DNA from 2 places in the Streptomyces sp. NBC_01260 genome. Region 1 is predicted to be linked to the other one. Evidence: riboswitches for the same ligand, from Rfam matches in the RefSeq annotation. Region 1 holds a riboswitch; the other holds the start of a gene.
What was found. A riboswitch is a leader RNA that binds a small molecule or an ion and turns the genes downstream of it on or off. The one in region 1 is predicted to bind cyclic di-AMP.
Positions count from the first base shown of each region.

Region 2: it holds a riboswitch for cyclic di-AMP, as region 1 does, so the genes downstream of both, OG322_RS07750 (M23 family metallopeptidase) here and OG322_RS33880 (C40 family peptidase) in region 1, are expected to answer to the same signal.

Region 1 is NZ_CP108464.1:7,596,227-7,600,627, reverse strand. It holds gene OG322_RS33895 (hypothetical protein) at 186-353, shown strand; gene OG322_RS33890 (ATP-dependent Clp protease proteolytic subunit) at 533-1,168, shown strand; gene OG322_RS33885 (hypothetical protein) at 1,176-1,484, shown strand; cyclic di-AMP (ydaO/yuaA leader) riboswitch at 1,814-1,986, shown strand; gene OG322_RS33880 (C40 family peptidase) at 1,990-2,463, shown strand; gene OG322_RS33875 (LysE family translocator) at 2,501-3,154, opposite strand; gene OG322_RS33870 (LysR family transcriptional regulator) at 3,227-4,144, shown strand; gene OG322_RS33865 (ATP-binding protein) at 4,170-4,401, opposite strand, start outside.
Region 2 is NZ_CP108464.1:1,773,066-1,777,466, forward strand. It holds gene OG322_RS07735 (bifunctional acetate--CoA ligase family protein/GNAT family N-acetyltransferase) at 1-388, opposite strand, end outside; gene OG322_RS07740 (HPr family phosphocarrier protein) at 562-843, shown strand; gene OG322_RS07745 (GntR family transcriptional regulator) at 1,020-1,730, opposite strand; gene OG322_RS07750 (M23 family metallopeptidase) at 1,951-2,787, opposite strand; cyclic di-AMP (ydaO/yuaA leader) riboswitch at 2,801-2,967, opposite strand; gene OG322_RS07755 (M16 family metallopeptidase) at 3,180-4,401, opposite strand, start outside.

The DNA of each region.
Region 1 (4,401 bases):
GCCGGCACCGGCCTGCGCACGACGACGGCCGACGGGGCTGGGCCGCCTGTGCGCAGCCCTCCGGCTGGCCGTCAGGCGCCGCGTGGTGGCCCGGAACGTCGCCGAGTACATCACCGTCCCGCGCAAGGCCCGGAAGGCTGACACGCCTGCACGAAGCCCGCCACAGCTGTCTCACGTTCCTGGCGATGAACGGTGTGCCGGACACGGTTCTGGCGGCGTGGGCAGCGCACACGAACGTCGGCTTCACCAAGCGGGTGTACGTACATCCGACGGCCGATGACATGCGGTCGGCGTCCGCGCAGTTGGAGGCCCTGCTGGGCTTCAAGGACGGGCCCTCTCGACCTGCTGTGTGAGAGATTGTCAGATTTCGTCTCTCAAGCCAAGAGCGAAACCGCGTCTGATCTGTTGTTTCCCTTGGATCACTAGGGCACGCTCCTCACCATAATCTTCTGTACGTCCTGTACATTTTCCACAGAAGCGCGCGCAGGCACCCCCACGGGCCCCTGCGCGCCCCGGAGGAGAGGTCTTCGCCATGCACCGCCCCGCCGCCCGCTACGTACTGCCCGAGTTCACCGAGCGCACGTCCCAGGGGACCCGCACGCTCGACCCGTACTCCAAACTGCTGGCCGAACGGGTCGTCTTCCTCGGCACCCCGGTCGACGACACTGCGGCCAACGACCTGGTCGCGCAGTTCATGTACCTGGAGCACGACGCACCCGACCGGCCCATCCAGCTCTACATCAACTCCCCCGGCGGCTCGTTCGGAGCCATGACCGCGGTCTACGACACGATGGCGTTCCTCACCTGCGAGGTGGAGACCTTCTGCCTCGGCCAGGCGGGCGCCGGCGCGGCCGTACTGCTGGCCGCGGGAGCCCCCGGCCGACGGCACGCGCTGCCCGGCGCACGGGTCGTGATGCAACAGCCGGAACTCGCCGAACCGTTGCAGGGGCAGCCGTCCGACCTGGAGATCGAGGCCCGGGAACTGGCCCGGATGCGCGAGACGCTGACGGGCATGCTGGTCCGCCACACCGGACGCTCCGCCGAGCAGATCACCGCCGACACCGAGCGCGATCTCATCCTCGACGCCGAGGGCGCCAAGGCCTATGGGCTGATCGACCACATCGTGCAGAGCCGCGGGCCCGCACTGCCACCGCCCGTCGCGCGGTGAAGCCCCGATGCAGCCACCGGAGTTCCCGCCGCTGCCCGCCCTGACCCGCGCGGAGGGCGAGTTCATCGACCGCTATCTGGAGGTAGTCGACCAGTTGGGCCGGATCAACCCGGCCCGCGCCGACGACACCTACCGGGCCCTGCGCGCCGCACAGGCACTCGCCTCGCACGCCGCGGCGCTGCGGGACGCGCTCGCACTGATGCACGAGCGGGGTGAAGCCCGGATCCACTCCGCCACGTTGACGCGGGCGCTACGGGTACTGGACGGCGAGCGCCGCGCCGGGCGGGTCACCGTGCCGCCGGCCCCGACGAGTTGATCAACTCCATTGCGCCGACACGCCCGACGGGTGGACCGAATTATCTCGCTCGTTCGGCGTAGGTGTCACCTCGCAGGAGGGACAGCTCAACTTGCGCTTTCGAGGTGGCCCATGGGTGAAATCTCCCGTTTCGCCGCTGGTACGGCACGGGCAGGGGAGGCCCGGCAACTCCCCGTAAAACCCCCTGTCCACCCGATCAGATCAGTCGTGATGAGCCTCACATGTCACCGTTTCACCTCGGAAATCCGGCGGTCGGTGAGTCAAGATCCCTGGGACGACAAGCCCCCGCCACCGCGGCGGGGCGGTCCGGGCGGACGCCGAGTCCTGCCGCCGCCCGGATGCCTGGTCGACAGGAGTGGATCGGCAGGAGTGGAGGACCCGAGCACAACGGGCCGACCGGACCTCCGGTTGTCCCTCGGGGTGAAGCCGCCTTGTGCGGCCGGGCAACTTCGCCAGCCCGAACCCGACAGGTCATCCTTCACAGGCGGCTGACGAAGGGTTGCGCATGAGTGCGCAGGTTCATGTCCCGTATCTGCTTGCCAGGGCCACAACGGCCTCGGTCATGACTCTCGCCGCCGTCGGCGGCACGCTGTTCGTCCCCGGCGCCGTGACCGACGCCCAGGCCGCGACTCATTCGTTGAAGGCGCTCGACATCGCCGCGTCGAAGAAGGGATCGCCGTACCGGTGGGGCGCCACCGGCCCCAGCCGTTTCGACTGTTCGGGGCTGACGCTCTACTCGTTCAAAAGAGTGGGCAAGAAGCTTCCTCGTACGGCGCAGCAGCAGTACAACAAGACCCGCCACATCCCGGCCTCGAAGCGGCAACGTGGCGATCTGGTCTTCTTCCACTCCGGCCGCAGCATCTTCCACGTGGGCATCTACGCGGGCAGCGGAAGAATCTGGCACTCGCCGAAGACCGGCGCCGTGGTGCGGCTGGAGAGGATCTGGACGAAGAGCGTCTTCTACGGGCGGGTCCGCTGACGCCTGTGCCCCGCCACCGGATGATCCGCACCTGGGATCAGTGCAGCAGGGTGCCGGTCACCAGCACCGCACCGAGTGCGGTGAGTGCCGCGCCGCTGCCGCCCTCGATCGCCCGGGCGGTACGCGGCCGGCGCAGCCACCGGCCCAGGCGGTCCACCAGGAGCGCCACGGCCGGGAACCAGATCAGTGCGAGCAGCACGACGATCACGGCGAGCAGCAGCGTCCTGGGCAGCGGGTCGGCCCCGGCAGGGACGAACTGCGGCAGCAGGCTGAGGAAGAGCACCGGCGCCTTGGGGTTCAGCGCGTTGGTCAGGAAGCCCTGGCGCAGTGCGCGCCGGGCCCCGACTGCGGCCTGCCCGCCGTCCGGCCGGTCCGCCGCGGTTTCGGGGGCGTGCGCCCGCCCGTCGCGGCGCCGGGCCGAGCGCAGCGCGCTGACGCCCAGGTAGAGCACGTACACCCCGCCGAGGAACTGAACCGTGCGGAACAGCACCGGCACCGCCACCAGCACGGCGGCCAGCCCGGCGACGGCGAGCGCGGTGTGGACGAGCAGCCCCCCGGCGACGCCGAGCGCGGTGGCCACCCCCGCCGACCGCGAGGCGAGAGCGTTGCGTACGACGACGGCGAAGTCCGCTCCGGGCAGCGCGACCATGGCGGCGGCGACTCCGAGGAAGGCAGTCAGTTGGGCGTCCATGGCTCCACCCTGGACCCGAACAGCCTTTAGCATGTACTTGCAATCTTATGGGTCTGCCAAAAGGAATGCTTAATGTACGACCCGACACGGCTCGCGGCGCTGGTGGCGGTCGCCGAGGCCGGTTCGATCACCCGGGCCGCCGCCCGCCTGGGCTACACGGCCCCCGCGCTCTCCCAGCAGCTCGCCAAGCTGGAGCGGGAGGCCGGTGCCGCGCTGCTGGTCCGGCACCACCGGGGCGCCCGTCTCACCGCCGCGGGCGAGCTGCTCGCCGGCCGGGCTCGGCGGGTCCTGGACGAGATGGACCAGGCCCGCCACGAGCTGGCCCGTCTCGCCGGACTCTCCGGAGGACGCCTGCGAGTCGGCACCTTCACCACGGCCGGCATCCATCTGCTGCCTCCCGTGCTGAGCGCCTTCCGCCGGGCGCACCCGGATGTGGAGCTGGTCGTCACGGAGTACGAGCCGCCGGGCGGGGTGGCGGCGGTGGCGGCGGGCGAGGTCGATCTCGCGCTGACGCACGCGTACGAACCGGCCGCCGCGACGCCGCTGCCCTCGGGCGTCAGTGCCGAGCCCCTGCTGGTCGAGGAACTGGTGCTGATCACCGCCGTCGGGCAGGTCCTGGCCGACGGCAGCGGGCGGCTTCCGGTGACGGACCTCGCGGGCCGGCCGCTGATCAGCAGCGCGCCCACGCATCCGCCGCGGCGCGGCGTGGAGAGTGCCCTGGCCGAGGCGGGCGCACTGCCCGCGGTGGTCTGCGAGTCGCCCGGTTATGCGCTGGTGTGCGCCCTGGTCAGCGCGGGCATCGGGATCGCGGTGGTTCCCGAGATGGTCGCGGCGATGTCGCCGACGCCGCTGTCCGTACGGAGGCTGGATCCCGCCGCGTTCCGCCGGACGATCTCGGTGGTGCACCGCGGTGACCGGTCGAGCGCCGCGGCGGCGACTCTGCGGGCCCTGTTGCGGAGCGGGTTCGGACGGGCCGCCGCACCGCAGTGACCCGGGCGGCGATGCGCGGGTCCGGTCAGCTCTGGACGGGGACGTTCCAGGGGAGGACGATCCAGACGGTCTTGCCGCCGTCGGCGGTGGGTGTGACGGTCAGCCGGCCACCGTACTCCTTGGCCAGGGAACGGATGATCACCATGCCGCGCCCGTTGTCCTGCTGGACGGCGGCGGGCAGCCGCTGGGGCCAGCGGGGGTGACTGTCCGTCACCCCGAGGTGCAGCTGTTCCTCGCGCTCCAGCCGGAGGTCCACG
Region 2 (4,401 bases), 5.8 Mb from region 1:
CGCCGCGGCCCTGATGCGCGTCCTGGACGAGGAAGGCGACCTCGGCCTCGTCCGCCGGGGCCGACGCGGGCCTGCCCCGGGCGTCGATCCGGTCGAAGCGGACGGTGGCGATGAACTCGCCGCCCACCGTGACGGCGAGTCCCACCCGGTCGACGTAGTCGTGGTGGGTGAAGCGGTGGACGTCCTTGGCGGAGAGCCGGGGGTAGGGAGCGAAGAAGCGGTAGTACTTCGACTCCGGGGAAACCTGCTCGTAGAAGCTGACCAGCCGTTCGGCATCGTCCGTGGTGATCGGCCTGATCCGCGCGGTGCCGCCGTCGCGGAGCACCACGTCCGCCTCCCAGTGGTCGGGGTAGACGTGATGCGGACTCTGCTCCGGAGAGGGCTCCATGGGCAAAGCGTACGGCTCTGTCAGCGGTCGCGTGGGGGCCGGGGCCGGGGCAGTCTGAGGGTGGCCGATCGACGGTACGACGCGGGCCGCGGACGGGCCGCGGGTCGGCCGGAGCATCGCGCACTGCATGAGAGACTGGTCTAGACAACCATTGATTCGTGAAGGGCAGAACCATGGCTGAGCGCCGCGTCAACGTCGGTTGGGCCGAGGGCCTGCACGCCCGCCCCGCATCCATCTTCGTCCGTGCCGCCACGGCCTCCGGTATACCCGTGACCATAGCCAAGGCCGACGGCAACCCGGTGAACGCCGCGTCCATGCTCGCGGTGCTCGGGCTCGGCGCCCAGGGTGGCGAGGAGATCGTTCTCGCCTCCGATGCCGACAACGCCGAAGCCGCTCTGGACCGTCTGTCCAAGCTGGTCGCCGAGGGGCTCGACGAGCTTCCGGAGACCGTCTGATCCAGCGGTCCCGACCGCCGGAATTCCTGCGCACGAGCCGCGGCGCCCCTGACGGGGAGTCGCGGCTCTTTCATTTGCGCGGGATTCCGGCCCCTTGGGACGGGCCGCCGGAATGAATTCAGGGCAGCGAAAAGAAAGCCCTACCGAATAGCCGCTCCTTGTATACGGCGTCATTGTTAATGCCGGCCGCTCGGGGTGTTTACAGCATGTTGCGAAGATCTCACCCGGCCGGCGCGGGGCACGACGCCGGCACCCGGCCGACCGGGGCGGCGCAGCCGGTGCGCGGCGGTGGCCCGCTCGGCGTGCTGCGCGGCCAGCGCCCTCGCCCGTTCCGCGTCACCGCGCGCCACGGCGTCCACGATGGCCCCGTGCTCGGCCCAGGAATCGGCGGGGCGGGCCGGCTGGTCGACCACGTACATCCAGGCGATCTTGTGCCGGAGCTGGGTGAGCAGCGCGATCAGACCGGGGCTGCCGGAGGCCTGGGCCAGGGTCTCGTGGAACCAGCCGCCCAGTGAGCGCAGATCCTCGCCCTCGCCCCGGCGGGCCCGCTCCTGACCCAGCCTGACCAGGCCACGCAGCACCTTGAGGTGGGCCTCGGTGCGGCGCTGGGCGGCACGGGCCGCACCGAGCGGCTCCAGCAGCATCCGGACCTCCAGGAGGTCGGCGGCCTCCTGCTCGTCCGGCTCGGCGACGCAGGCCCCGGCATGCCTGCGGGTGACCACGAAGCCCTCGGACTCCAGAGTGCGCAGCGCTTCACGCACCGGGACGCGGGAAACCCCGTAACGGCGTGCGAGCACCTCCTCGGTGAGTCGGCTGCCGCGTTCGAAGACACCGGAGACGATGTCTTCACGGATTGCCGTGCATACCGAATGCGCCGGAATGCGCATGTCCGAACCTCCGCCTTAATCCCCGCGGAACGCGGCCGATCGACGCCTGCCCTGCGACTCTATTGCAATGCGGTCGCATTTCCGATGCCGGGTGGAAATTCATCAATATCTTTTGGTCATGGACGGGTTCAAAAACGGGCTCCGCGCCCCGGTCCGACGGCCGGGCACGACGAAGGCCCCGGCGCGGTGCCGGGGCCTTCACCGAGGTTCCTCGCGTCGGTCAGACGGTGACGCCGTGGGCGCGCAGATACGCGACCGGGTCCATGTCGGAGCCGTACGACGGCGTGGTCCGGGCCTCGAAGTGGAGGTGCGGTCCGGTGGAGTTGCCGGTGGAGCCGGAGAGGCCGATCCGCTGTCCCTGGCCGACACTCTGGCCGACGGAGACGCCGATCGAGGAGAGGTGGCCGTACTGGGTGTACGTGCCGTCCGTCATCCGGAGCACGATGTTGTTGCCGTACGCGCCGCCCCAGCCGGCCTCGACGACCGTACCGGCGCCGACGGCGACGACGGAGCTGCCGGACGCGGCGTGGAAGTCGATGCCGGAGTGGCTGCCGGAGGACCACAGGGAGCCGCTGGACTTGTAGCCGGTGCTCACATAGGAACCTGCGACGGGGAGCTGGAAGGTGCCCAGCCGGGCGCGCTCGGCGGAGCGGGCGGCACGCGCCTCGGACTCGCGGGCCTCCTCGGCCCTGGCGGCGGCCTTGGCCTTCGCGGCCGCCCTGGCCTTGGCCTCGGCCTTCTTCTTCGCTTCAGCCTTCTTCTCGGCCTGGGCCTTCGCCTTGGCTTCCGCCTTCGCCTGGGCGGCGACGTCGGCCTGGTGCTGCTGCGCGTCCGCCTGCGCGTTGATCCGGTCGGCCAGGTCGCCCTCGATGGCGATGACCTGGGAGAGGCCGGTCTCGCCGGGGGCGGGGGTCTCGGTGTCCGCGGCGAGGGCCGGGGAGGCCAGGGAGCCGATGACGCCGGTGGTGGCCAGGGTCGCGATGCCGACGGCCTTCGCGCCGCAGCGCGTCAGACGGCTCGGGGCACGGTGCTTCCCCGTGGCACGGGTGAACGCCATGAAGTGGCTGGTCCTTTCCTTCCTTCTCGCCTACCGGGTTAGCTGACGGGTTCGGAGCAGGAAGGTCTCCTACGGATCCCCCGGCCTCGCTGAGGCATGGGCATCCGATTCACCCCAGGGACTGCGTGGGTCCCCGGCTCCCCGGGCTCGCGCCTGACGGGGACTCGGCGATGACTGCCCGGTATGTCGCGGATGCGGCATACGAGTGACGGACAGCCGAGCCGACGCTAGACGGGGGCACTTCCCCACACCAAACGGACAGGCGGTTTTGTAGCGCATCCCACAGGGCAGACAGGCAACCTCTCCCCTATACCGGACAAAAAGGAAAGACCCTGGCGGATCACCGACCGCCAGGGTCTTTCTTTTGCCCCGTTATCGGGGAGAGTGACCGGTCAGCCGGTGACGACCGAAACCTCTCCGATACCGAGGGCCCTGACGGGCTCCTCGATCTGCGCGGCGTCCCCGACGAGGACCGTGACGAGCCGGTCCCCCGGGAAGGCGCTGACCACGGCTGCCGTCGCCTCCACCGTGCCGGTCTCGGCGAGGCGCGCGTACAGCTGCGCCTGGTAGTCGTCCGGGAGGTGCTGCTCGACCTGGTCCGCGAGGGTGGCGGCGACGGAGGCCGCCGTCTCGAACTTCAGCGGTGCGACACCCACGAGGTTCTGCACGGCCGTCTCGCGCTCGGCGTCCGTCAGGCCCTCCGCGGCCAGGGTCCGCAGCACCTTCCACAGGTCCTCCAGCGCCGGACCGGTGGACTCCGTGTCCACCGAGCCGCTGATGGCGAGCATCGAGGCGCCCGTCGCCCCCGCCGCGGAGTCGGGGGCCGAGGAACGCAGCACCTGGGCGAAGGCGCGTACGCCGTAGGTGTACCCCTTCTCCTCGCGCAGCACCCGGTCCAGCCGGGACGTCAGCGTGCCGCCCAGGCAGTAGGTGCCGAGCACCTGGGCGGGCCAGACGCTGTCGTGCCGGTCGGCGCCGATCCGGCCGATCAGCAGCTGCGTCTGCACCGCTCCGGGGCGGTCCACGATCACCACCCGGCCGGTGTCGTCGGCGGTGATCGGCGGGACCGGACGGGACTCGGCCGTGTTGCCCGACCAGTCGCCGACGGTGTCTGCGAGCAGGGCGTCCAGGTCGATGCCGGTGAGGTCACCGACGACCACGGCGGTCGCGGTGGACGGCCTCACGTGGGCGTCGTAGAAGGCGCGCACGGCCGCGGAGTCGATCCGCTCCACGGTCTTCTCGGTGCCCAGGCGCGGGCGCGACATGCGGGCCGTGGCCGGGAAGAGCTCCTTGGAGAGCTGCTTGGCGGCGCGCCGGGCGGGGTTCGCCTGCTCGTGCGGGATCTCGTCGAGCCGGTTGTTCACCAGCCGCTCGATCTCGCTGTCGGCGAAGGCCGGCGCCCGCAGGGCCTCGGCGACCAGACCGAGCGCCTTGGCCAGCCGGGAGGCGGGAACCTCCAGGGAGACCCGGACGCCGGGGTGGTCGGCGTGGGCGTCCAGGGTGGCGCCGCACCGCTCCAGCTCGGCGGCGAACTCCTCGGCACTGTGCTTGTCGGTGCCCTCGGACAGGGCGCGCGACATGATCGTGGCCACCCCGTCCAGGCCCTCGGGCTCG